One region of the Stenotrophomonas sp. YJH_SMC_57 genome, then DNA from elsewhere that is predicted to be linked to it. Evidence: riboswitches for the same ligand, from Rfam matches in the RefSeq annotation. Region 1 holds a riboswitch; the other holds the start of a gene.
The links. Region 1 has a riboswitch for glycine ahead of AC5P7U_RS05150 (trimeric intracellular cation channel family protein). Riboswitches for the same ligand answer to the same signal wherever they lie in the genome.
Positions count from the first base shown of each region.

Region 2: linked by a shared signal. The riboswitch ahead of gcvP (aminomethyl-transferring glycine dehydrogenase) and the one ahead of AC5P7U_RS05150 (trimeric intracellular cation channel family protein) in region 1 are both predicted to bind glycine.

Region 1 is NZ_JCAFSZ010000003.1:235,469-247,222, forward strand. It holds gene AC5P7U_RS05140 (3-deoxy-7-phosphoheptulonate synthase) at 1-431, shown strand, start outside; gene AC5P7U_RS05145 (hypothetical protein) at 792-1,655, shown strand; gene AC5P7U_RS05150 (trimeric intracellular cation channel family protein) at 1,687-2,304, opposite strand; glycine riboswitch at 2,389-2,492, opposite strand; glycine riboswitch at 2,506-2,595, opposite strand; gene AC5P7U_RS05155 (GIY-YIG nuclease family protein) at 2,636-2,911, shown strand; gene AC5P7U_RS05160 (nuclear transport factor 2 family protein) at 3,032-3,463, shown strand; gene AC5P7U_RS05165 (NAD(P)/FAD-dependent oxidoreductase) at 3,546-4,826, opposite strand; gene AC5P7U_RS05170 (NYN domain-containing protein) at 4,950-5,729, shown strand; gene AC5P7U_RS05175 (glutathione S-transferase family protein) at 5,842-6,462, shown strand; gene AC5P7U_RS05180 (primosomal protein N') at 6,558-8,735, opposite strand; gene AC5P7U_RS05185 (hypothetical protein) at 9,148-10,152, shown strand; gene AC5P7U_RS05190 (DUF3106 domain-containing protein) at 10,145-10,720, shown strand; gene AC5P7U_RS05195 (MATE family efflux transporter) at 10,920-11,754, shown strand, end outside.
Region 2 is NZ_JCAFSZ010000001.1:174,184-185,937, reverse strand. It holds gene AC5P7U_RS00820 (VOC family protein) at 1-14, shown strand, start outside; gene gcvP (aminomethyl-transferring glycine dehydrogenase) at 107-2,974, opposite strand; glycine riboswitch at 3,037-3,139, opposite strand; gene AC5P7U_RS00810 (multidrug effflux MFS transporter) at 3,439-4,665, shown strand; gene AC5P7U_RS00805 (siderophore-interacting protein) at 4,807-5,703, shown strand; gene AC5P7U_RS00800 (hypothetical protein) at 5,786-6,178, shown strand; gene AC5P7U_RS00795 (M2 family metallopeptidase) at 6,298-8,262, opposite strand; gene AC5P7U_RS00790 (phosphoethanolamine transferase) at 8,869-10,518, opposite strand; gene AC5P7U_RS00785 (phosphatase PAP2 family protein) at 10,515-11,267, opposite strand; gene AC5P7U_RS00780 (ArnT family glycosyltransferase) at 11,379-11,754, opposite strand, start outside.

The sequences.
Region 1 (11,754 bases):
AGGGCGGCACCGCCATCGTGTCGACCACCGGCAATCCGGATTGCCATGTGATCCTGCGCGGCGGCACGCAGCCGAACTACGACGCAGGCAGCGTCGCCGAGGCCTGCCAGGCGCTGGCCAAGGCCAAACTGCCGACCCGCCTGATGATCGACGCCAGCCACGCCAACAGCCTGAAGAACCCGGACAACCAGCCGAAGGTGATCGACGACATCGCCGTTCAGCTGGAAGACGGCGAACAGCGCATCGTTGGCGTGATGATCGAGAGCCATCTGGTCGGTGGCCGCCAGGAACTGGTGGAAGGCCAGCCGCTGGTCTACGGGCAGAGCATCACCGATGGCTGCCTCGACTGGGATACCACCGTGACGGTGCTGGAGCGACTGGCTGCGGCCGTGCGCGCCCGTCGTGAAGTGAAGGTGTCCGAAGCCGCCTGATGGAAGCCGCTTGAGTGCGGCACGTGTGTGGATGGTGGCCAGCGCCTGCGGGGGTGCGGCCGCGATCAGGGCCGGTCGGAGTTGGAGGCCGGCCCATCTGCACCGGCGATGCGCCTGGCGCTGCGCATGAGCGACAGCGCCAGGTACATCGCCGGGGTGGCAGGATCCACCGCCTGCGTGGATGCCGCCCTTTGTAGCGTCGAGCCATGCTCGACCATCGCGCGAAGCGCGGGCGATGCAGTAGATCCACGCCATGCATGGATATCGACAAGCCATGCGACAGGATTTCGGAAAAGTTGTATGGAGTCTCTCTGCGGGTTGGGCCGAAGATCAAGGTCCCACCCGCACTGGACGCCATCAATGCATGTCTTCCCTGACGACAGTCCGCAGAGCGTGAAGTCCCGCTCGATCTCCCGTGAGGCGGCCGTGGCGCTTGTACGCTCGAGGGGAGGTGGGATTGCCGAGAGGATGGTGTCGGTCATCGAGGACTGGTTTGAGCCCTCTTCTGCTTCGAAGACGGCTGACCTGCTTGCGGAGCTTGATGAAAGAATCGAAAGCTATCGCCACCAGGGAGATCAGACGCTTCTGCGTACTACCCTCAAAGCACGGGCGATGATCGCGGCATCTGCCGACAGAGAGCCGGATGAGCGCGAATCCGTGTTCAAGGTGGTTCCCGCCGCCTCCCTCGTCGGCAATTGGAAGTCGGACTGCAGAACGCACTGCGTGATCGTCGATGGCGATCTGTGCGTGGAGGGAGTGCTGGCGCTCAACGATGTGAATGAGGCACTTTGTATGATCATTCTTGGAAACCTCAAGACCCGGAATCTTGAGTGTGGTGGCTGGCTGTTTGTACGGGACGATCTCGACTGTGAGCATCTCCACGCTTGCTCGCTCAACGATGGAATACTGGCCGTCGGCGGAAACGTCAGCGTGCGGACCTTTCTCGAGGCAGGCACCTATACGCATGTGGAGGGCGATCTCCGGGCGCTGTTCCTTTCCACCGTTCGGAACGAGATCGTTGTTGAAGGCCAGATCCACTCCCCGGAATTCAATAGAAGATCAGAGCCTGACTACCTGTCTGGATGGGTTGATCCCGGGTTGCTTGAAGAGATCGAAGTCGATTGCAGCAACGGTGGGATCCCATGGAATGTCTATCCGTCAGAGGCCTACCGGCGGCGCATCCTGGCAGGGGAGAGCCCGATGAGTGTCAACCTGCAGGGTTGAACCACGAGGCCCCACGCCTGGTACACAGCATTCAATGCACCTCGTCGTGGTACACGAACTTCGGCATTTCCCAGCGGTAGTGGATCGCCAGCAGGCGCAGCGCGAAGCCGCCGCCGAGGCAGCACAGGATCGCGGTCGCGTCGGCCACGCCCCAGTGCAGCAGCAACAGGTACACCGCGCCGGTCAGCAGCGAAATGATCGCGTACAGCTCCTTCTGGAAAATCAGCGGCACCTCGTTGCAGAGGATGTCGCGCAGCACGCCGCCGAACGCGCCGGTCAGCATGCCGGCGATCAGCACGATGGGCGTGGCGTGGCCGGCCTCGCGCGCGATCGAGCAGCCGATCAGGGTGAAGGCGATCAGGCCCAGCCCGTCGAGCACCAGGAAGGTGCGGCGGAAGTGGTGCATCCAGCGCGCCACCCAGGTGGCGATCAGCGCCGCGCACACGGTGAAGGCGAGATACTCGGGATGCTTCACCCAGCCCAGCGGATAGTGGCCGAGCAGGATGTCGCGCAGCGAGCCGCCGCCGAGGGCGGTGACGCAGGCGATCATGACCACGCCGAACAGGTCCATGCGGCGGCGGCCGGCGGACAGCGCGCCGGTCATGGCTTCGGCGGAAATGGCGATCAGGTAGATGATGGACAACAGCATGGGGCAGGCTCCGGGCGCGGTGGGGCCGGCCATGCGCGACTACCGCCACTGCCTGCGCAATGACGGGATGACGATGACCGGTGCCGCTCCCGCTGTCCTTTTGCCTGAGAGTTCAGCGGCGTTGGCCGCGTGCCCCTTCGGCGGATCGTCCCGGGCGTGCCCGGTGACCTCTCTCCAGCTCGGCGAGTCGAATGCATGGTTGGTGGGATTCCAGCCCACCGGCCTGAGCGATCATGGGAGCCTGCGCCTTCGGCGGGCGCCAGCGCGGCGCCTCTCTCCTGCATTCGGGCGCCAGTATATCCGCTGCAGTGCAGCACGGCATAATCCGGCCATGGCCCCGTCCCTCCGCCCGTGGTTCCTGTACCTGCTCGAATGCCGCGATGGCAGCTATTACGCCGGGATCAGCACCGACGTGGAGGCACGCTTCGCTGCCCACCAGGCCGGCAAGGGCGCGCGCTACACCCGGGCCCGCCCGCCGCTGCGCGTGCTGGCCGTGCGCGAGTACCCCGACCGGGCCGCCGCCTCGCGCGCCGAATGGCAGCTCAAGCAGCAGCCGCGCGAACGCAAGCTGGCCTGGCTGCTGGCACCCGCCGGAACGCTGCTGTAGATCCACGCCCACGCTCGGTTCCGGCCTGCCGGCATCGCCGGACCAATAGATCCACGCCATGCGTGGATGGGCTACCCGGCCCATGCGATGATCGCCCCGCGCCCAGAGCTGGAGACCCGGATGTCCACGATTGCCCTGCTGTTCGCTCTTTCCGCATCATCAAGTCCCGCCGCCGACCCGGCCACGATCGCGGCCATCGAAGCCACCTGCCACGACTACGTCGACGGCCAGCTGGAAGCCGATCCGCAGCGCGTCGCCCGTTCCCTGCATCCGGACCTGGCCAAGCGTGCCGTGCTCGGCGATACACCCGACGAACGCCTGGGCCTGCGCCGCATGTCGAAGGAAGAGCTGGTCTCGCTGACGAAGCAGGGCGCGCTGAAGACCCCGAAGGATCAATGGGACCGCCGCTGCACGGTGCTGGACGTAACCGGCAATGCAGCCTCGGTACGACTGGAAACCCCGTGGTTCGTCGACTACTTCCACATGGGGCGCTTCGACCAGCGCTGGGTCATCGTCAATGCGTTGTGGTACCCGAAGCCGAAGGCGCAGTAGAGCCGAGCCTACGCTCGGCTTCTACACTCCGCGCGAAGTGCAGCCGAGCATGGCTCGGCTCCACAGGAACATGCACGCGGCCCTACCGCCTTGGCCGTCGGTCTTCCTGGTCATCACCGAAGATGATGCGTGCGCTGCGCTGGTAGCTCCAGTACGCCACCGCCCAGTTCAGCAGCACCACGATGCGGTTGCGGAAGCCGATCAGGAAGAACACGTGCGCGGCCAGCCAGAACCACCAGGCCAGGATGCCCGACAGCTGCAGCCGGCCCAGGTGCACGATCGCGGCCATGCGGCCGATGGTGGCCAGGTTGCCGTAGTCGGCGTACTTGAACGGACCGGGTTCGGCCTTGCCATGCAGGCGCGCGCGGATCACCTCGGCCACGTACTTGCCCATCTGCTTGGCGGCAGGGGCCACGCCGGGCACCGGCTTGCCATTGGCCTGGTTCAGTGCGGCCAGGTCACCGGCCACGAACAGTTCCGGATGATCGGGCAGCGTCAGGTCCGGTTGCACCTGCACGCGTCCGGCGCGGTCCAGCGGCACGTCCAGCGTGCGCGCCAGCGGCGAGGCGGCCACACCGGCAGCCCACACCACGGTGCGGGCCGGCACGAACTGCTCGCCCAGCTTGAAGCCCTGGCTGTCGATGTCGCTCACCGGGGTGCCGGTCAATACTTCCACGCCCAGCTTTTCCAGCTGCCGGCGCGCCTTCAGCGAAAGCACTTCAGGGAACGAGGACAGCACGCGCGGGCCGGCCTCGACCAACCGCACCTTGGCGCTGGCCGGGTCGATGTGGCGGAATTCGTTGCGCAGCGTATGCCGCGCGATCTCGGCCAGCGTGCCGGCCAGTTCGACACCGGTGGGGCCGCCACCGACGATGGCGAAACTCAGCCACGCGGCCTTTTTCGCCGGGTCCGGTTCGGCCTCGGCGCGCTCGAACGCCAGCAGCAGTTTGCGGCGCAGTGCGATGGCATCGTCCAGGGTTTTCAGGCCGGGCGCATCATCGGCCCATTGGTCGTTGCCGAAGTAGGCGTGGGTGGCGCCGGTGGCCAGCAGCAGGCTGTCGTAGTCCAGCGTGCTGCCATCGGCCATGCGGATCTGCCGGGCCTGCTTGTCGATGGCCACTACTTCGCCGAGGCGGACTTCCACATTGCGCTGGTGGCCGAGGATATGGCGCAGCGGTGCCGCGATGTCCGGCGCGGACAGGCCGGCGGTGGCCACCTGGTACAGCAGCGGCTGGAACAGGTGATGGTTGCGGCGGTCGACCAGGGTGATGCGTATGCGCTCGCGGGCCAGGGCACGTGTGGCCCAGAGACCGGCAAAACCACCGCCGACAACGACCAGGTGGGGGACGCGCTCACGACTCATCGACTCACTCCAGTGGGGGCATTGGGGGAAGCGCCTGGCATCTTCGCACGGCGGCCGCCTGTCACGTCAGCGCCCGCGTGGATCGGCGATACTCGGGTTCAGGCAACGTCCCGTGAGGAGCCCATGAGCGAACCGGAAAAGCGCATCGCCCTGTTGATCGACGCCGACAACGCGCCGGCCTCGAAGATCGACGAGGTGCTGGCCGAAGTGGCCCGCTACGGCGTGGCCAACGTGCGCCGCGCCTATGGCAACTGGAAGAGCCCGCGGCTGAAGGGCTGGGAAGCGGTGCTGCACGAGTATGCGATCCGCCCAATCCAGCAGTTCGCCTACAGCAAGGGCAAGAATGCCTCGGACATGGCGATGGTGATCGATGCCATGGACCTGCTGTACGCGCGCAACCTCGATGGATTCGCCATCGTCTCCAGCGATGCCGATTTCACCCCGATGGTGATGCGGCTGCTGACCGATGGCGTGAAGGTGTACGGCTTCGGCGAGAAGAAGACACCCGAACCGTTCGTCAACGCGTGCTCGAAATTCACTTATCTGGAGGCGCTGGGCCAGACCCACGCCAGTGTGCCGGATGCCGAACAGGCCTCCAGCGAACAGGCCTCCAACGAACCGGTCACCAACGACGATGCACGGCCGCGCAAGAGCGGTGCGGAAATGCGCAGTGACACCCGGCTGGTGAAGATGCTGCGTCGTGCGGTGTCGGCGGCCGAGGGTGAGGATGGCTGGTCGCACCTGGGCCCGGTCGGCAGCCAGATCGGCAACCAGGCGTCGTTCGATCCGCGCAACTATGGCTACGGCAAGCTGAGCGATCTGTTGGCGGCGATCGGCCTGTTCGAACTGAAGAAGGACGGCAAATCCTCCTACGTACGCGCGCTGCCCAAAAAGAACAGGTAGTGCCGGCCGCTGGCCGGCAGCGTCCAGATGCCAGATCCCGCATCCGGCACGCACACACCCACACCGATCAGGCGTATCGTTGCCGCTCGCATTGCCAGCAGGGAATACCCGCATGTTGAAGATCTGGGGCCGTCGCAATTCCAGCAACGTCCGCAAGGTGCTGTGGTGTGCCGAGGAGATCGGCCTGCCGTACGAGTCCATCGAAGTCGGTGGCAGCCACGGTGGCACGCAGACGCCGGAGTACCTGGCGATGAATCCCAACAGCCTGGTGCCGGTGATCGAAGATCACGGCCTGCCGCTGTGGGAATCCAACGCGATCGTGCGCTACCTGAGCGCGCGCTACGCGCTGGGCACGCTGTACGCCGAAGACCCGATGCAGCGCGCCCAGGCCGAGAAGTGGATGGACTGGAGCACCTCGCGGATGGCGCCGATCTACAGTGACCTGATCTGGGGCATCATGCGCACCGCGCCGGCCGATCGTGACGAAGCGCGGATCAATGCCGCCATCGTGCGTGCCGGTGACTACCTGGCGATGGCCGATGCCACCCTGGCCCGGCAGCCGTGGCTGTCCGGTGATACGTTCGCGATGGGCGACATCCCGCTGGGCTCGCTGATCTATGCCTGGTACGAACTGCCGATCCAGCGCCCGGAACTGCCGCACCTGGCGGCCTGGTATGCGCGCCTGCGCGAACGGCCGGCCTACCAGCGCGGCGTGATGTCACCGCTGACGTAAGCGGTGGCGTTGGGCGTAGCGTCGAGCTTGCTCGACTGCGTCTGGCGCACGGCAGTCGAGCAAGCTCGACGCTACGCAGTACCGGTTGCCAGACCTCAATACAGATCGGTCGGATCCACATCCAGCGACCAGCGCACCTTGCGCGCTTCCGGCAGCGCATACAGCTGCGGCACCAGCTGTGCCAGCACGCCGTGCAGTGGCGGCCGCTGCAGTGCCGACAGCAGCAGCTGCGTGCGCTGGTAACCGGCACGGCGCGGCATCGGTGCCGGCATCGGCCCGTAGGCCTCCACCACGTTCTGCTCGCCCAGCAGCTGCCGCGCCGCCAGCAGGAAGGCGTTGGCGTGCTCGACCTGCTGCGCTTCCGCGCGCATCAACGCCAGGTGCGCGAAGGGCGGGAAACCGGCGGCCTGGCGCTGGTTCAACTCGGCCTGCGCGAACGGGTGGTAACCACCGTTCACCAGGGTCTCCAGCAGCGGATGCCCGGGATGATGGGTCTGCAGCCAGACTTCGCCCGGGTCGCGTGCACGGCCGGCACGGCCGGCCACCTGGATCAACTGCTGCGCCAGTTTCTCACTGGCACGGAAGTCGGCCGAGAACAGGCCCTCATCGATGCCCACCACCACCACCAGGGTCAGCTTGGGCAGGTCGTGGCCCTTGGCCAGGATCTGCGTGCCGACCAGGATGCCGGGCCGGTCGCCCAGCTTCGCCAGCTGCTGCTCCAATGCATCGCGGCGCGAGGTCGTGCCACGGTCGATGCGCACCACCGGGAAATCGCCGAAGGCCGCAGTGAGATGTTCTTCCAGGCGTTCGGTGCCGATACCCTGCGGTTGCAGCGCCAGGCTGCCGCAGGCCGGGCATGCCAACGGTGCCGGCTGCCGTGCACCGCAGTGATGGCACTGCAGGCGCCGGCCACCGCCATGCACGGTCATCGGTGCATCGCAGCGGTTGCACGGTGCGGTCCAGCCACAGTCGTGGCACAGCAGCACCGGCGCATAGCCGCGGCGGTTCTTGAACACCAGCACCTGCTGGCCACGCTGCAGGTGCTCGCCGATGCCCGCCAGCACATCGGCCGAGAGACCGTCATGCAGCGGCCGCTTGCGCACATCCAGAATGCGTACGCGAGGTGGCCGTGCATCGCCGGCGCGCTGTTTCAGGCGCAGGTGGGTGTAGCGCCCGGCATAGGCGTTGTGCAGCGTTTCCAGCGAGGGCGTGGCGCTGCCCAGCAACACCGGAATGCCCAGTGCCTTGGCCCGCACCAGGGCGAAATCGCGCGCGTGGTAGCGGATGCCGTCCTGCTGCTTGTAGCTGCCGTCGTGTTCCTCGTCGACGATCAGCAGGCCGGCCTGCGGCAGTGGCGTGAACACCGCCGAACGCGTGCCGACGATGACCCGTGCCTCGCCGCGCGCAGCGGCGGCCCAGACGCGCGCGCGCTCGTTGTCGTTCAAACCCGAATGCAGTGCGTGCACGGCGATGCCGAGGCGGCCGCGAAACCGCGCCAGGGTCTGCGGGGTCAGGCCGATTTCCGGCACCAGCACCAGCGCCTGCCGGCCCTGGGCCAGGCACTGGATGATCGCCTGCAGATAGACCTCGGTCTTGCCGCTGCCGGTCACGCCATCCAGCAGGAACGGCTGGAAGCCTTCGGCGGCGTTGATCGCGGCCACGGCCTCGGCCTGGTCCGGATTGAGCGTGGGGCCGGGCAGCGGCTGCGCGTGCTGCGGCGCCACGCTCAGCGCAACGCGCTCGGCCAGCTCGCGCTTGGCCAGGCTGCGCGCGGCAGTGCGCCAGTCCTGCATGCGCTCGCCCAGCACGTCCTCATCCACCACGGCCTCGGCCAGCAGCTCAGCCAACTGGCGCGGGCGGCTGCCGGCGCGCAGCTTTTCACGCTGGGCGCGACCTTCGTGGGTCAGCTGCCAACCCCAGTGATGGGTCTCGGGCAGGGCCTCGCCATGGCGCAGCGGGCCGGGCAGGGCAGTGCTGAGGACCTCGCCCAGCGGTGCGTGGGTGTAGCGCGCCAGCCATTGCAGGCTCTGCCACAGCTCGCCCTGCAGCAGCGCTTGCGGGTCACACCAGGCCAGCGCCTGGCGCAGTCCCTGGCCGTCGTCGGCCTGGCCGTGGCCAACCACCACGCCGACCAGCTCGCGGTTGCCGAACGGCACCTTCACGCGGCAGCCGACCACCACCGCAGGGGCGTCGCCCTCCGGCGACAGGTAGTCGAACAGGCGCGGCAGCGGGACGGGCAGGGCGACCTGCAGGGTCGGAATCGGTGAAAGCATCGGGCCAGTGTAACGGGCCATGCGCGCACGAATGGCACGGCCGGGGGCGCCGGAGCGACGGCGGTTGAATCATAAATGTCACCTAAATATCGGTGTCCATTGGAGATTCAGTCTTATCCACATGTTCTGTGGATAACGTTGTGCGTTACCGGTCGACGGGCGCGCAGGAGGCCGATGGCGACGGCCTCACGCTTGGGTTGGTCAAAAAATCGCCACATGAGAAAATCAATATAAATCAATAAGTTGAGTGTGAAACATTGCTGAAACAGAGTGGATTCAGCTGGATGCCCCAGTTTTGCCCGAGGGGGGCGTGGTGCTGTGCACAACCTGCAGCACGAAGTGCAAGCGGGCGCAAGTCCTACGGGCGTCGATGGCCTGCCGCTATCATGCCGGCAGACCTTTGGAGTGACCGATGACGGCTGTGCCCGCCCCTGTTTCCTCGACCGCGGCCGGCGCGCTGTCGGCGTTCCTGCGTGGTGTTGAACGCCGTGCCCTGGTGGTGGCTGAACTGCAGTGCGGTGATGCCGCCCGCGCCGAGCAGACCCTGGTGGCGGTGATGCGCGCCTTTGCCGCGGTGGCCAGCGACCTGCCGATGGCGCAGTGGCCGACCCGCTTCTGGACCCTGCTGGGCCAGCGCCAGGCACTGCGTGAACCGATGGGCGGCCAGTGGGCGCCGCCGCTGGCCGCGCTGGGCGGCATGGACCCGCTGCCGCGCCTGGCATTGTTGCTGCGGGTAGGCGGCAGCCTGGACGAAGGCATCGCCATGCGCGTGCTCGACCAGGACGAAGCGGGCTACCAGCACCTGCTGGCCGATGCCTGCCCGCGCGATGCACACGGCCAGCCCGATGCGTCGGCCTGGCGCCAACTGGCCGAACAGGTGCAGCTGCGCATCCGCGACCTGCCGGCCAAGCGCCTGCAGCAGCTGCAGCAGCCGGCCGCACCAGCCGCCCACAATGAACCCGCAACTTCCAGCTGGCGCGCACCGCCGCAGGAAGGGCGTACCGCCGCCAACGGCAAGCGCCGCCGCCCGACTGCCAAGCCGCGCTGGCGCGGTCCGCTGATCCTGCTGCTGACCGTAGCCGTGCTGCTGGCAGCGGCGCTGGGCTGGCGCTACCTGCAGGGCCATTCGTTCGGTGCCGCGGCACCGTTGCCGGAAGGCGTGGTCGGCGAGGCGGGCCCGGTCACGGTGGAGGCGTTGCCGCCGAGCACGGTCAATGCCGCGCCGGATACGACGCCGTCCCAGGCCGCAGACGACGCCACGATGCTGGCCGACCGCGACTACCCGCTGCTGGCCGATGCCGATCTGTATGCGTGGACCGCCGCAGGCGGTCCGTTGCCGGTGGACGAATCGCAATCCAGGCCGAGCCGGCCCGAGCCGGCCAGTGCCACGCTGGAAACCACCGCTGCCGATGAATAAGACCCTGTTCGCCAGCGCGCTGCTGGCCCTGCCGCTGTCGCTGTCCGCCGCACCGCAGACCTTGAATGTGCCCCTGCCTGCGCCGGCGCCCGGCGTTGAGGCGACAGCACCGGCCCCGGCCGCTGCGCCGTCGGCCTTCGCGCAGCTGGATGCAGCGCAGCAGCGCCAGCGACGTGCCGACTACGCCGCGTGGCGGGCGCTTCCGGAAGGCGAGCGTGAGCGCATCCGCCAGGCCGCGACGCGATTCAACGCGTTGCCGGCCGACCAGCAGCAGCGCCTGCGCCAGCAGTTCCAGGCGCAGGACCAAGCCTTCCGCGAAGGCTGGCGACTGGGCCCGCAGCTGGGCCTGGTGTTCCCCAAGCTGCATGGCCTGTTCGGTTATGTGCCGCCGCAACAGCGCGAGGCCGCGCTGGCCGTGCTGCGCCAGCTCAGCCCGGCCCAGCTGGCACAGCTGGCCCTGGTCGCACAGCGCACGCCGCCGCAGGAACGCGACACGGTGCGCAGCGCCTTCCTCGCCGTGCCCGCCACCGAGCGTGACAGCTGGCTCAAGCGCCAGGCCGGACAGTAAAAAAGGGGACGGAGGGGATTAAGTCGTATTCGGGACAATTAGGTCTGAAACGACTTACTCCCCTCCGTCCCCTTTTTGTGGCTGGAACCCAGCATTCACGCCGTGTCATGGGAATGCGCGCGCTGCGCGCGTAAGATGACCGGCCGCAACCCGGTGCCTGTGCCCTTCGCGCGCAACCGTAGTTCGCGTCAAGCACCTTATGTCTACTGCAACCTCCACGCCGCGCTTCAGCAAGGAAGTCGGCGCCACCGGTCTGCTCGCCCTGCCGCTTGTGCTGGGCCATGTGTCCACCGGTCTGATCTCCTTCGTCGACAACGTGATTGCCGGTCACCACGCGACTGCGACCCTGGCCGCGGTGACCATCGGCACCGCCCTGCTGTGGCTGCCGATGCTGATCCCGATCGGCACGCTGATCTCGCTCACCGCCTCGGTGTCACAGCTGCACGGCGCTGGCCGCGAGCGCGAGATCGGCCCGCTGTTCCGCCAGGCACTGTGGCTGGCGCTGGGCCTGGGCCTGATCATGTTCACCTTCCTCACCGTGGTGCCGCCGCTGCTGCCGGCCTTCGGCATCGCCCCGGACATCGTGCCCGGCGCGACCGCGTTCCTGCATGCGGTGCGCTGGGGCGGCCCGGCGCTGACCCTGTACTTCTGCATGCGCTACCTGAGCGAGGGCATGCACTGGACGCTGCCGACCATGCTGCTCGGCTTCGGCGGCCTGCTGGTGCTGGCGCCGATGGGCTATGTGCTGGCCAACGGCAAGCTCGGTTTCCCGGAAATGGGAGCTGAAGGCCTCGGCATCGCTTCGGCGGTGATGATGTGGCTGCAGGCGATCGCCTTCGCTACCTACCTGTGGTTCACCAAGCGCTTCGCCCACCTGCAGCTGTTCTCGCACTTCGAAGGGCCGCGCTGGAAGGCGATCTGGGAACTGCTGCGCACCGGCCTGCCGATCGGCATCACCGTGCTGATGGAAGGTGGCCTGTTCATCGTCACCGCGCTGCTGATCGGCCGCCTGGGCGCCAACGAGGCGGCCGCGC
Region 2 (11,754 bases), on a different contig from region 1:
TGCCGGACCCGTGATCGGATCTTTGTGGGTGTGGACCTTGGTCCACACGCCCTTGAAAAAACGGCCCGCATGCGCGGGCCGTTTTCATTTCCGATGGATCGAAGGCTTAGGCCTCGACTTCATCGTCCTTGTAGGCATCGACCGGGATGCAGGCACACATCACGTTCTTGTCGCCGTACACGTTGTCCACGCGCGCCACCGGCGGCCAGTACTTGCCCTGCTTCAGGCTGGCCAGCGGGAAGGCGGCCAGTTCGCGCGGGTAGGCATGGGTCCACTCGCTGGCGGTCACCGCGGTGGCCGTGTGCGGTGCGTTCTTCAGCGGGTTGTCCTCGCGGTCCAGGCGGCCGTCTTCGATCGCGCTGATTTCCTCGCGGATCTGGATCATCGCGTTGATGAAGCGATCCAGTTCGTGCAGCGATTCGCTCTCGGTCGGTTCGACCATCAGCGTGCCGGCCACCGGGAAGCTCAGGGTCGGGGCGTGGAAGCCGAAGTCGATCAGGCGCTTGGCCACGTCCTCGGCACCGATGCCGCTGGTCTTTTCCAGCGGACGCACGTCGAGGATGCACTCGTGCGCCACCAGGCCATTGCGGCCGGTGTACAGGGTCTTGAAGTGCGGGGCCAGGCGCTTGGCGATGTAGTTGGCGTTGAGCTGCGCGACCTGGGTGGCCTTGCGCAGGCCTTCGCTGCCCATCATGGCGATGTACATCCAGCTGATCGGCAGGATCGAGGCGCTGCCGAAGCTGGCCGCACTGACCATGCCGACCGGACCGTGGTCACCCAGCTTGCCCGGCAGGAACGGGGCCAGGTGCTCCTTGACCGCGCACGGGCCGACGCCCGGGCCGCCACCGCCGTGCGGGATGCAGAAGGTCTTGTGCAGGTTCAGGTGCGAAACGTCCGAACCCCACTTGCCCGGCTTGGCCACGCCGACCAGGGCGTTCATGTTGGCACCGTCGGTGTACACCTGGCCGCCGTGCTGGTGGATGATCTCGCAGATCTCCACCACCTCTTCCTCGAACACGCCGTGCGTGGACGGGTAGGTCATCATGATCGCGGCCAGGCGGTCGCTGTACTTCTCGGCATTGAGGCGGATGTCCTCGACATCGACGTTGCCGTTGGCGTCGGTCTTGGTCACCACCACCTTCATGCCGCACATCTGCGCCGACGCCGGGTTGGTGCCATGCGCCGAGTCCGGAATCAGGCAGATATCGCGATGACCTTCGCCGCGCGAGCGGTGGTAGGCGCGGATCGCCAGCAGGCCAGCGTACTCGCCCTGCGCGCCGGAGTTCGGCTGCAGGCTGACCGCGTCGTAACCGGTGCACTCCACCAGCATCGCTTCCAGCGTGTCGATCAGTTCCTTGTAGCCCAGCGCCTGGTCGGCCGGCACCAGCGGATGGATCTGCGAGAACTCCGGCCAGGTCACCGGAATCATCTCGGCGGTGGCGTTGAGCTTCATCGTGCACGAGCCCAGCGGGATCATCGTGCGATCCATCGCCAGGTCCTTGTCGGCCAGCGAGCGCAGGTAGCGCAGCAGTTCGTGCTCGCTGTGATGGGTGTTGAACACCGGGTGGGTCAGGAACGCGGACTGGCGCAGCAGGCCGGCCGGCAGCGCGTCGGCGGTGCTGGCATCGAGTGCGTCGACGTCGGCCTGCGCACCGAACACGGCAGCCAGCGCGACCACGTCGGCGCGGGTGGCGGTCTCGTCCAGGCTGATGCCGACCGAGTCGCTGTCGATCGCGCGCAGGTTGTAACCGGCGGCGCGGGCCTTGGCGTGGATCTCATCGGCGTGCACGCCGGTGACATGCAGGGTGTCGAAGAAGTCGCCACCGACCTGCACGCCGGCCGTGCGCAGCGCCGCGGCCAGGATCGAGGCCAGGCGGTGGGTGCGGCGGGCGATGCGGGTCAGGCCGTCCGGGCCGTGGTAGACGGCGTACATCGACGCCATCACCGCCAGCAGCACCTGCGCGGTGCAGATGTTGGAGGTGGCCTTCTCGCGGCGGATGTGCTGCTCGCGGGTCTGCAGGGTCAGGCGATAGGCCGGGTTGCCCTGCGCATCCACCGAGACGCCGATCAGGCGGCCCGGCATCGAACGCTTGTAGGCGTCACGGCAGGCCATGAACGCGGCGTGCGGGCCACCGAAGCCGAACGGCACGCCGAAACGCTGGCTGTTGCCGACCACGATGTCCGCGCCCCATTCGCCGGGGGCGGCCAGCAGGGTCAGGGCCAGCAGGTCGGTGGCCACGGCCACCAGGCCGCCACGTGCGTGCACGGCATCGACCAGCGCCTTGTAGTCGCCGACCTGGCCGAAGGTGTCCGGGTACTGCAGCAGCAGGCCGAAGGCTTCCGCTTCCAGCGCTTCGGCCGGGGTGCCCACGCGCAGCACGATGCCCATGGGCTCGGCGCGGGTACGCAGCAGTTCCAGCGTCTGCGGGTGCACGGCGTCGTGCACGAAGAAGGTGTCCGACTTCGACTTGGCCGAACGCTTGGCCAGGGTCATCGCTTCGGCGGCGGCGGTGGCTTCGTCCAGCAGCGAGGCGTTGGCGATTTCCATGCCGGTCAGGTCGGCGCACAGGGTCTGGAAGTTGATCAGCGCTTCCATGCGGCCCTGCGAGATTTCCGCCTGGTACGGGGTATAGGCGGTGTACCAGGCCGGGTTTTCCAGGATGTTGCGCAGGATCACGTTCGGCGTGTGGGTACCGTAGTAGCCCTGGCCGATGAAGCTGCGCAGCACGGTGTTCTTGTCGGCGATCGCACGGATCTTCGCCAGTGCCTGCACTTCGGTCATCGATTCCGGCAGTGCCAGCGGTGCGGGCGACTTGATCTTGGCCGGCACGATGGCATCGGTCATCGCATCCAGCGACGCGTGGCCGACGACGTCGAGCATCTGCGCGATCTCGGCATCGTTGGGGCCGATGTGGCGCTCGACGAACGCGGAATGGTGCTCGAGCTCACGCAGGGAAGGGGTGTTCTGGGACATGGCGAAGGATCCGTCAGGAAAGGGCACACGCACGGGCACAAGCCGCCGGTCGGCGGTCTGCGGGGCGCCCCTCTGTCCTTTTGCCTGAGAGTTTGGAAGTGCGGCTGGCCGCAGCTTCGTGCCCCTTCGGCGCCGGATCGAACCGGTCTCTCCAGAGTTGTGTTACGGGTGGTATCGGGCCTGAGCGATTACGGGCGTTGCGCCTTCGGCAGCGGTGTTCCGCTTCTCCCACCGTGTTGCCCGCCGATTATAGCCCGTCGCGGGCCCGTGGGCCGCCCCCGGCGGGTGCGGCCGCGCCTGAATGGCCGATGGCCCGTCCGTACGTTTTGTGCACTGCTGCATGGCATCGGGCGCAATCCCCACCTATGATGGGCGGATACCCGAATTCATCTGGCGCCGTCCCTGCTGCAGGGGACCGGCGCCCGCCGTGCGTGCCGCGCATGGCCCTGCCGGACGCCTTCCCCATGACCGCCGCTGTTGCTCCTTCCACCCGCCGCATGGCCCTGCTGCTCGCCGGCCTGGCCATGTTCGGTCCGTTCTCGATCGACACCATCTTCCCGGCCTTCCCGCAGCTGGCCCAGCGCCTGGCGGTGGACGAGGTGGCGGTGCAGCAGACCATCAGCGTGTACCTGCTGTTCTACGGCCTGATGAGCCTGGCGCACGGCCCGCTGTCCGATGCCTGGGGCCGCAAGCGGGTGATCCTCGGCGGCCTGGTGGTGTTTGTCGGCGCCTCGGTCGGCTGCGCGCTGTCCACCGACCTGACCACGCTGCTGGCGTTCCGCGCGCTGCAGGGCCTGTCGGCGGGTGTCGGCATGATCGTCGGCCGCGCGGTGATCCGCGACCTCTACCACGGGCATGACGCGCAGCGGCTGATGAGCCAGGTGTCGATGCTGTTCGGCATCGCCCCGGCGATCGCGCCGATCATCGGCGGCTGGATCCTGCTCAGTGGCGCCGGCTGGCCACTGATCTTCTGGTTCCTGGTGGTGTTCGCACTGGTGCTGCTGGCAGCCACCGCACGCTTCCTGCCGGAAACGCATCCGGTCGAGGCGCGGGTGCCGCTGTCGCCGCGGGTGCTGATGCGCGACTACGTGCGCATCGGCTTCAACCCGCGCTTCCTGCGCCTGGCGCTGGCCGGCAGCATCGGCTTCGGCGGCATCTTCCTGTACATCTCCTCGGCGCCGGTGTTCGTGATGCAGCATCTGCATCTGGGCGAGGGCGGATTCGCCTGGCTGTTCATTCCTACCATCGGCGGCATGACCACCGGCTCGTTCCTGTCGGGGCGCATGGCCGGGCACACCACGCCCACCCGCCAGGTCGCCATCGGTTTCGCGCTTTGCGCGTTGTCGGTACTGCTGAACGTCGGCTACGTGGCACTGGCGCCGCAGTTCGTGCTGCCGTGGGCGGTGCTGCCGATTTTCCTGGGTGGCATGGGCATGGCGCTGATCTTCCCGATCCTGGCGCTGGCGGTGCTGGACATGTACCCGCATCAGCGTGGTCTGGCGTCTTCGCTGCAGGCCTTTGCGCAGCTGATGATCAGCACCGTGGTGGCGGGCGTGGTATCGCCGCTGCTCAGTGCCAGCCCGTTGCACCTGGCACTGGGCCAGGCCGCCTTTTTCGCCGTCGGATTCGTGTTCTGGTACTGGGAACACCAGCGTGAACGCGTGGCGCAGGCAGCCTGCACGGGCCATTGAGCAGCGCGCAGGGGTAGGGCGGGGCGCGATGCCTGCAACCCTTGCGACCGAACACCACCGGATTAGGCTGGGGACTCCAGCCAGCCGGTGCAGGGGTGCACGACAGCCAGCCGATCCAATGTCGTTGCATGAGGTTCCCCCATGGCTGCGCAGCAGACCTACCGCCTGTTCGAGGTGGCGCTGAAAGAGCGCCGCGTGCTTTCCCCTTCGCTGGACCGCATGGTGTTCACCGGTGCCGACGTGGCACGGATGAAGACCGAAGGCCCGGACCAGCGCATCAAGGTGTTCTTCCCCTTGCCCGGCCAGGACCTTCCGCAGGTCCCCAGCGGCGAGGACTGGTACCCGCGCTACCGGGCCCTGCCTGACGACCAGCGCCCTCCGATGCGCACCTACACCATCCGCCAGCTGCGCGCTGAGCAGGGCGAGGTCGACGTCGATTTCGTCATCCACGGCGTGACCGGGCCCGCCTCGCGCTGGGCCATGCATGCACGCCCGGGCGACCGTGTGGTGCTGCTCGCTCCGGATGCCGACTGCGCCGACAGCAGCGAAGGCTGGGAATGGAAGCCGCCGGCCGGTGTGGGCCAGGTGCTGCTGGTAGCCGACGAGACCGCGTTGCCGGCCGTGGCCGGCATCCTGGAGGAACTGGCGGGCATGGCCGATCCGCCACGCACGCTGGCCCTGCTGGAAGTCGCCCAGGCCGGTGATGCGGTGCCGCTGACCGCGCCGGCCAGCGCCGAACTGGTCTGGCTGCCGCGCGGGCAGGCGGCCTACGGGCAGCCCCTGCTGCAGGCGGTGCAGCAACGCCTGGCAGCGGCCTCGAGCGTGGGCGCCGGTGATGAGCTGGAGGAGATCGACGTCGATGCGCAGATCCTCTGGGAGCAGGCCGATGCCAGCGTGGCCGGGCCGCTGTACGCCTGGGTGGCGGGCGAGGCCGGGGCCGTGATGGCGATCCGCCGGCATCTGGTCCGCGACTGCGGGCTGGACCGCCGCTCGATCACCTTCATGGGCTACTGGCGGCACGGCAAAGTACTGGACTGATCGCGCAGGATCGAACGTGCGTGAAGTGGCCCGGCGGGCGGGGTGCGCTATCCTTGCGCCCCCCTCGCCGCGGTACCGCACCATGTCCACCAGCTCCAAGACCCGCCGCGACCAGCGCCGTCGCCAGGAAAAGCAGGCCGCCAACAAGGTTGCAGCCCAGGCCTCGCCGGTGGAGCCGCATGCCGAACTGCGCGACGCGCAGCGCACCCTGCTGGCCGGGGTCGTGCGCCGCGACGGCGAATGGGTGCTGGGCATGGACGGCCGCATCGCTGGCCACAGCGAGAGTGCTGCGCAGGTGCTGGCGCTGATCATGCAGGCCGGTGAACTGCACGAGCGCAACGGCACGCCGGTGCGCCTGATGTACTCCGATGCGCTGCGCGATGCCGCGCAGGCCGAAGCGAAGGAGAAGGGCCAGACCTTCGAGGAATTCAAGGCCGAGCTGGCCGCGGCGATGGCGGCGAAGAAGAACAGCTGACAGGCATTTCGGTAGCGCCGGCCGCTGGCCGGCTGCCCGTTGGGTCTTCATCGCGTAGTTGCCGGCCAGCGGCCGGCACTACCAGAAAGGGGCGGATCCTTGCGGATCCGCCCCTTCTTTCATTTCGCCGCCGGGGCCGCGTTGGCCTGCCAGCCGCACATCTGGCCTTCGTTCTGCTGCTTCAGCCACTCGTTGACCGGGCTGAAGTACTCGATCATCGGGCCGGCATCGAGCTTGTCGCTGCCGGTCAGCTCCTTCAGCGTGGCCTGCCACGGCTGGCTGGCACCCTTGCTCAGCATCGCCCAGTACTTCTGGCCGGCTTCCTTGTTGCCGTAGAAGGTGCACTCATGCAGCGGGCCCTTGTAGCCGGCCGCATCGCACAGGCCCTTGTAGAACTGGAACTGCAGGATGCGCGCCAGGAAGTAACGGGTGTACGGGGTGTTGCCCGGCACGTGGTACTTCGCGCCCGGGTCGAAGAACTCTTCGCCACGGGGGCTGGCCGGGGCCACGCCCTGGTACTTGGCCTTCAGGTCCCACCACGCCTTGTTGTAGTTGTCGGCGGTGATTGAACCGTCGAACACGCCCCAGCGCCAGCGGTCGATCATCAGCCCGAACGGCAGGAACGACACGCCCGACAGCGCCATGCGCATCTGGTTGTTGATGACCGCCTCACGACTCTCGGTCGGCGCATCGACCAGGCCGATCGAGCTGAGGTACTTGGGGGTCATCGCCAGCACGATGGTGTCGCCGATCGCTTCATGGAAGCCATCGTTGGCACCGCCCTGGAACAGCGGCGGCAGCGGGTTGTAGGCCAGGTCGTAATAGATGTGGCCCAGCTCGTGGTAGATGGTGGTGAAGTTCTCTTCGTTCGGCTTGATGCACATCTTGGTGCGCACATCGCCTTCCATGTTCATGTCCCAGGCGCTGGCGTGGCAGACCACGTCGCGGTCATCGGGCTTGATGAACTGGGTCTTTTCCCAGTACGACTGCGGCAGCGAGGGCATGCCCAGCGACACGTAGAAGTCCTGCGCGCGCTCGGTCATCTGCCTGGCGGTACGCAGTTCGGCCTCGCGCTGCGCCTTGTACTGCGCGGCCACGTTGGCATCCTTGCCGGCCTTGGCCAGCGCGGCGCTCAGGTTGCTCTGGTACTGCTTTTCAAGCGCTGCGGTGATGTCCAGGCTGCCGGCACCGGGGTACGGTTCCAGCTGATCCCACAGGTTCGACCAGTCCTGCTGCCACATGTTGCCCAGCAGGTGCGCGGCGATCAGGCCATTGCCCACTTCCGCCTTGTCCTTGCCATAGGTCTTGTCCAGCTTGCCGCGTGCGTAGCAGTGCAGCTGCTCGTACATCGGCTTGACCTGTTCCCACAGGCGGTCGGTTTCCGGGCCGATCTGCTCCGGCGGCATGTCGTAGCCGCTGCGCCACATCTGCCCGGCATCGGTGAAGCCCATGCCCTTGGCGCCTTCGTTCACCAGGCCGACGAACTTCTGGTAATCGCCGCGCATGCTCTTGGTGGTGCTGTGCCAGCCCTGCCAGGCATCGAGCTGCTTGTCGTAGTCGCGGCTGCGCGCCAGCACCTGCTCCAGTTCGCCCAGCTGGCGGCAGGAGTTCGGATCGTTGGCATCGGTGCAGTACTTGCCGGCCCCGTAGCTGCCTTCCATGCGGGTAGCGATCTGGGTCAGCTCGGCCAGCTTGGCCGGGTCACGCGGCGCCGGCATCGAGGACATCAGCTTCAGCAGGTGGATCGCGCGCTTGCTGTCCTCGCTCATCGGCTTGCCGTCGAACTTGGCGGCCTGCTCGATCCAGCTGTTGAGCTGGGTCAGCGAGCGTTCGTTGGCCTTGGCCGCGATGCGTTCGGAATCGCTGTTGATGTAGGTGGAGGACAGCCACTGTGCCGAGGTCATCTCCGGGTAGGCGGCCTTGAATTCGGCATTGATGCGGGCCACGAACTGGTCGGCGGTTTCGCCGGCCGGTGCGCTGGGGCTGGCGGTCTCGGTGCCGGGCGACGGTTCCTTCTTGCAGGCGACCAGGGCCAGCGTGGCGGCGGCGATCGCCGAGGCCAGCAGGAGATGGCGGTGTTTCACGGGCGGTCCTTGGGTGGTGAACGACGGCCGAAGGCTAGTGGGCAGCCGCTGCCACCGCAAGTGGCGGAAGTCGGTAGGGTTCGGCAGGGCTGCGCCCTGCACCCGCAGAAGCAACGGCAACATCAACATCAGCATCAACATCAAAAGCGGGCTATCCGTGGGATGGCGGGGCGGTGTGGGCTTGCAGGACACGCCGTAAACCCATCCATGGGGGCTCGATGGCGCCATCCATGGCGCCAACGGTTCTGCAAGCCCACACCGCCCCACCTCTGACAGATTCCGGCGGCTGTTGGTAGGTGTCGACCTTGGTCGACACATCTGGCAGGTATCGATAATCAAATTTGAATCAGATCTACCGTGTCGACCAAGGTCGACACCCACCAGAGCAGACTGCCGTTCCAACAGATCGCGGAAAACTGTCGAAGGCGGGGTGGGTCCGGTTGAGGGGATGTGAGCGGCATGGATGCCGCGACCAAGCCCCCATGGACGGGTTCACGGCGTCCCCTCAACCGGACCCACCCCGCCAACCCACGGAATGCCGCTCTTGCTTTGGCCGTTGCCTTTGCATTGAGCAGGTGCAGGGCTGCAAGCCCTGCCGAACAACCCTCACCTTTCGCAGCTGGCGAACACGTCGCGCTCGCGCTCGTACAGCGAGGTCTTCACCTGCATCAGGCCCAGCACCGACGGGAACAGGTTGTCGTGGTCGGTGTACGCCGCCGAACGCTTGCGCACGCACTGCAGGTCCAGACCGCGGCTGCTGGCAAAGCCCGGCGAGAACCACATCGTCATCGGCACGCGGGTCTGCTCGGCCGGGGCGATGGCGTAGGGCACGCCATGCAGGAACAGGCCCTTCTCGCCCAGCGACTCGCCGTGGTCGGACAGGTAGATCATCGCCGTGTCGTAGTCCTGCAGGCCCTGCAGCGTGCCGATGGTCTTGCTCAGGAAGTGATCGGTGTACAGCACGGCATTGTCGTAGCTGTTGGTGATCTCCTCGCGCGAGCAGCGGCCGATGTCGCGGGTGTCGCAGGTCGGGGTGAAGCGGCGGAATGCAGGCGGATAGCGCTCGAAGTAGGCCGGGCCGTGGTTGCCCAGCTGGTGCAGCACCACCACCCGGTCACCGGGCTTGGCGCGCACCTGGGTGGCCAGGTCCTGCAGCAGGATCTCGTCCATGCAGCGGCCATCGGCACACAGCCCCGGCGTGGTCGCGTCGGACAACGACTGGAAGTCCAGACCTTCGCACACGCCCTTGCAGCCGGACTGGTTGTCACGCCACAGCGGTGCGATGCCAGCACGGTTCAGCACATGCAGCAGCGACTGGTGCGCGCGGATCTTCTTCTCGTCGTAGTCGTGGCGGCCCCACGGCGAGAACAGGCACGGCAGCGAGACTTCGGTGCTGGTACCGCACGAGTGCATGTCCGGGAAGTTGATCACCGGCGCCTGCGCCAGTTTCGGCGTGGTGTTGCGGCCGCCGTTGAGGCCCCAGTTCTGCGCGCGCACGGTCTCGCCCATCACGATCACCAGCAGGCGCGGCTTGCTGGCCGGTGCACGCGGGGTGGCCTTGGCGTCGGTGCCGATCGGCAGCTTCGGCGCGCGCTGCACCGGATTGTCGCCACGCAGTGCACGCGGCATGCCCAGCAGCACGTTGGCCGGCGTGGCGAGATAGCGCACTTCACGCTGGTTGCGCATCAGCGCCGAGACGTCCTGGAACGAGATCAACGCGCCGCCGACTGCGGTCACTGCGGCCACCACCAGGAAGCCGAGGCGCCACAGCAGGCTGCGGCCCCAGCTGCGGCGGCGCAGCTGCACCCGCCACAGCACCACCATCGGCAGCACCGCCAGCAGCAGCACCGGCCACACCAGCGACACCGTCATCAGTTCGCGGCTTTCCTTGGGGTCGGTCGCCAGCACGTTGCGCAGCATGTCCGCATCCAGGTAGATGTGGTAACGGCTCATGTAGTGCGCGGCGAATGCAGTCACCAGCAGCAGCAGGCTGATCACCACCTTGGCGTTCCAGCGCCAGACCAGGATGCCGAGCAGTACGCCGTGCGTACCCAGCAGCAACAGCAGCAGCGAAAGGGCGTAGCGCAGGCTGCCCGGATGGCTGGCCATCGCGCTGTGCCAGAACAGGCCGTTGCCGGCCACCGCGAAGAACAGGCTGGTCAGCGCGATCAGTGCTTCGGTGGACAGCTGCGGCCGCCAGCGGAGGACGCTTGCCAGGGCCGGCAGGCGGGTAGAGCGTTGGACCGATGCGCTCATGCGTTTGCCTCCTGGCGGTGTGGACGGTCCAGCTGACGGCGGATCAGGACATACAGGCCCAACGAAAGCAGCCAGCACGTCAAGGCCGTGGCAACGTCATGCGAAAGGAAGTGCGCACCGCGCAGCTGCTGGCTGATGCCGAACACCAGGCCGCTGCCCAGGCCGATCCACAACCCCGCCCAGCGCCACGACGGCCGCCACAGCAGGGCGAAGAAGTACAGGCAAAGCCAGGCGTAGCCCGCGCTGGCGTGCCCGGCCGGGAAACACGCCTGCGGTGCCATGCCGGCCGGGCGCAGGGTGAACAGTCCGATGAAGGGCTGGTGGCCGCCATAGCGCAGCAGGTCCCACGGGCATTCCATCGGCACCAGCGACTTCAGCAGGGAGATCACTCCGGTGCCCAACGCCATGGCAACAACGACATAGAGCAGCGCCCAGCGCAGGGTCCGGTCACGGCCCTTGCGCCAATGGTGGAAGCACAACAGGATCGCCACCAGCGCGGCTGCCGTGCTCATCCACTTGCCGGCCTTGTGGACGAGCGTGCGGGTGACCCAGGCGTCCTGCAATGCCCAGTGGCCACCCTCAAGGCGGAACAGGTGGTCGGCGACCCACTGATCGCCACCGAAGCCCATCAGCAGCGTGAACACGGGCAGGCCGATGGCGACAGGCAGCCAGAGGTGGGTTACGGCAAATCTTGACGCCAGCGGCGATGTCGCAAGCGGCGCTACCGAATCAATGGGACGGACGGGCATGCTGGGAAAGGGCGGTTCGGGAATCCGCGGCCATGCTCGTCACCTGTATGTCGGAGAAGGGTCGGACGCTCGTTCGTGCCGGGTTAATGCTGGCCCGGCACGAGCCAACGTTCAGTCTTCTTCGGCGGTCGACCCGGCCCGCTCGGCATGGCATTGCGGGTCCCAGGCGGTACCCGGAAGCAGCTGCCAGCGATTGCGGTTTGCCACGCCGATGTCGATCACCTTGGCCGGGTCCACGCAGGGGCTCATCGCATCGTCCAGCACCAGCAGCCAACGCTTGTCCGGCGCCTCGGCCAGCCACGGGCCCGCATCGTGCCACTGCTCGGCCCACGGGCGCTTGAAGCCGAACTCGCGCACCGGGCGGTCGGCCTGCAGCAGGTTCTGTTCGCGCCAGGCCACCAGCGCCAGTTCGGCATCGGGGCCGATCCGTGTGCCGACCCGGCGCATCAGCGCCGAGGCCGAGGCATAGGGATCCAGCGCCGGAATC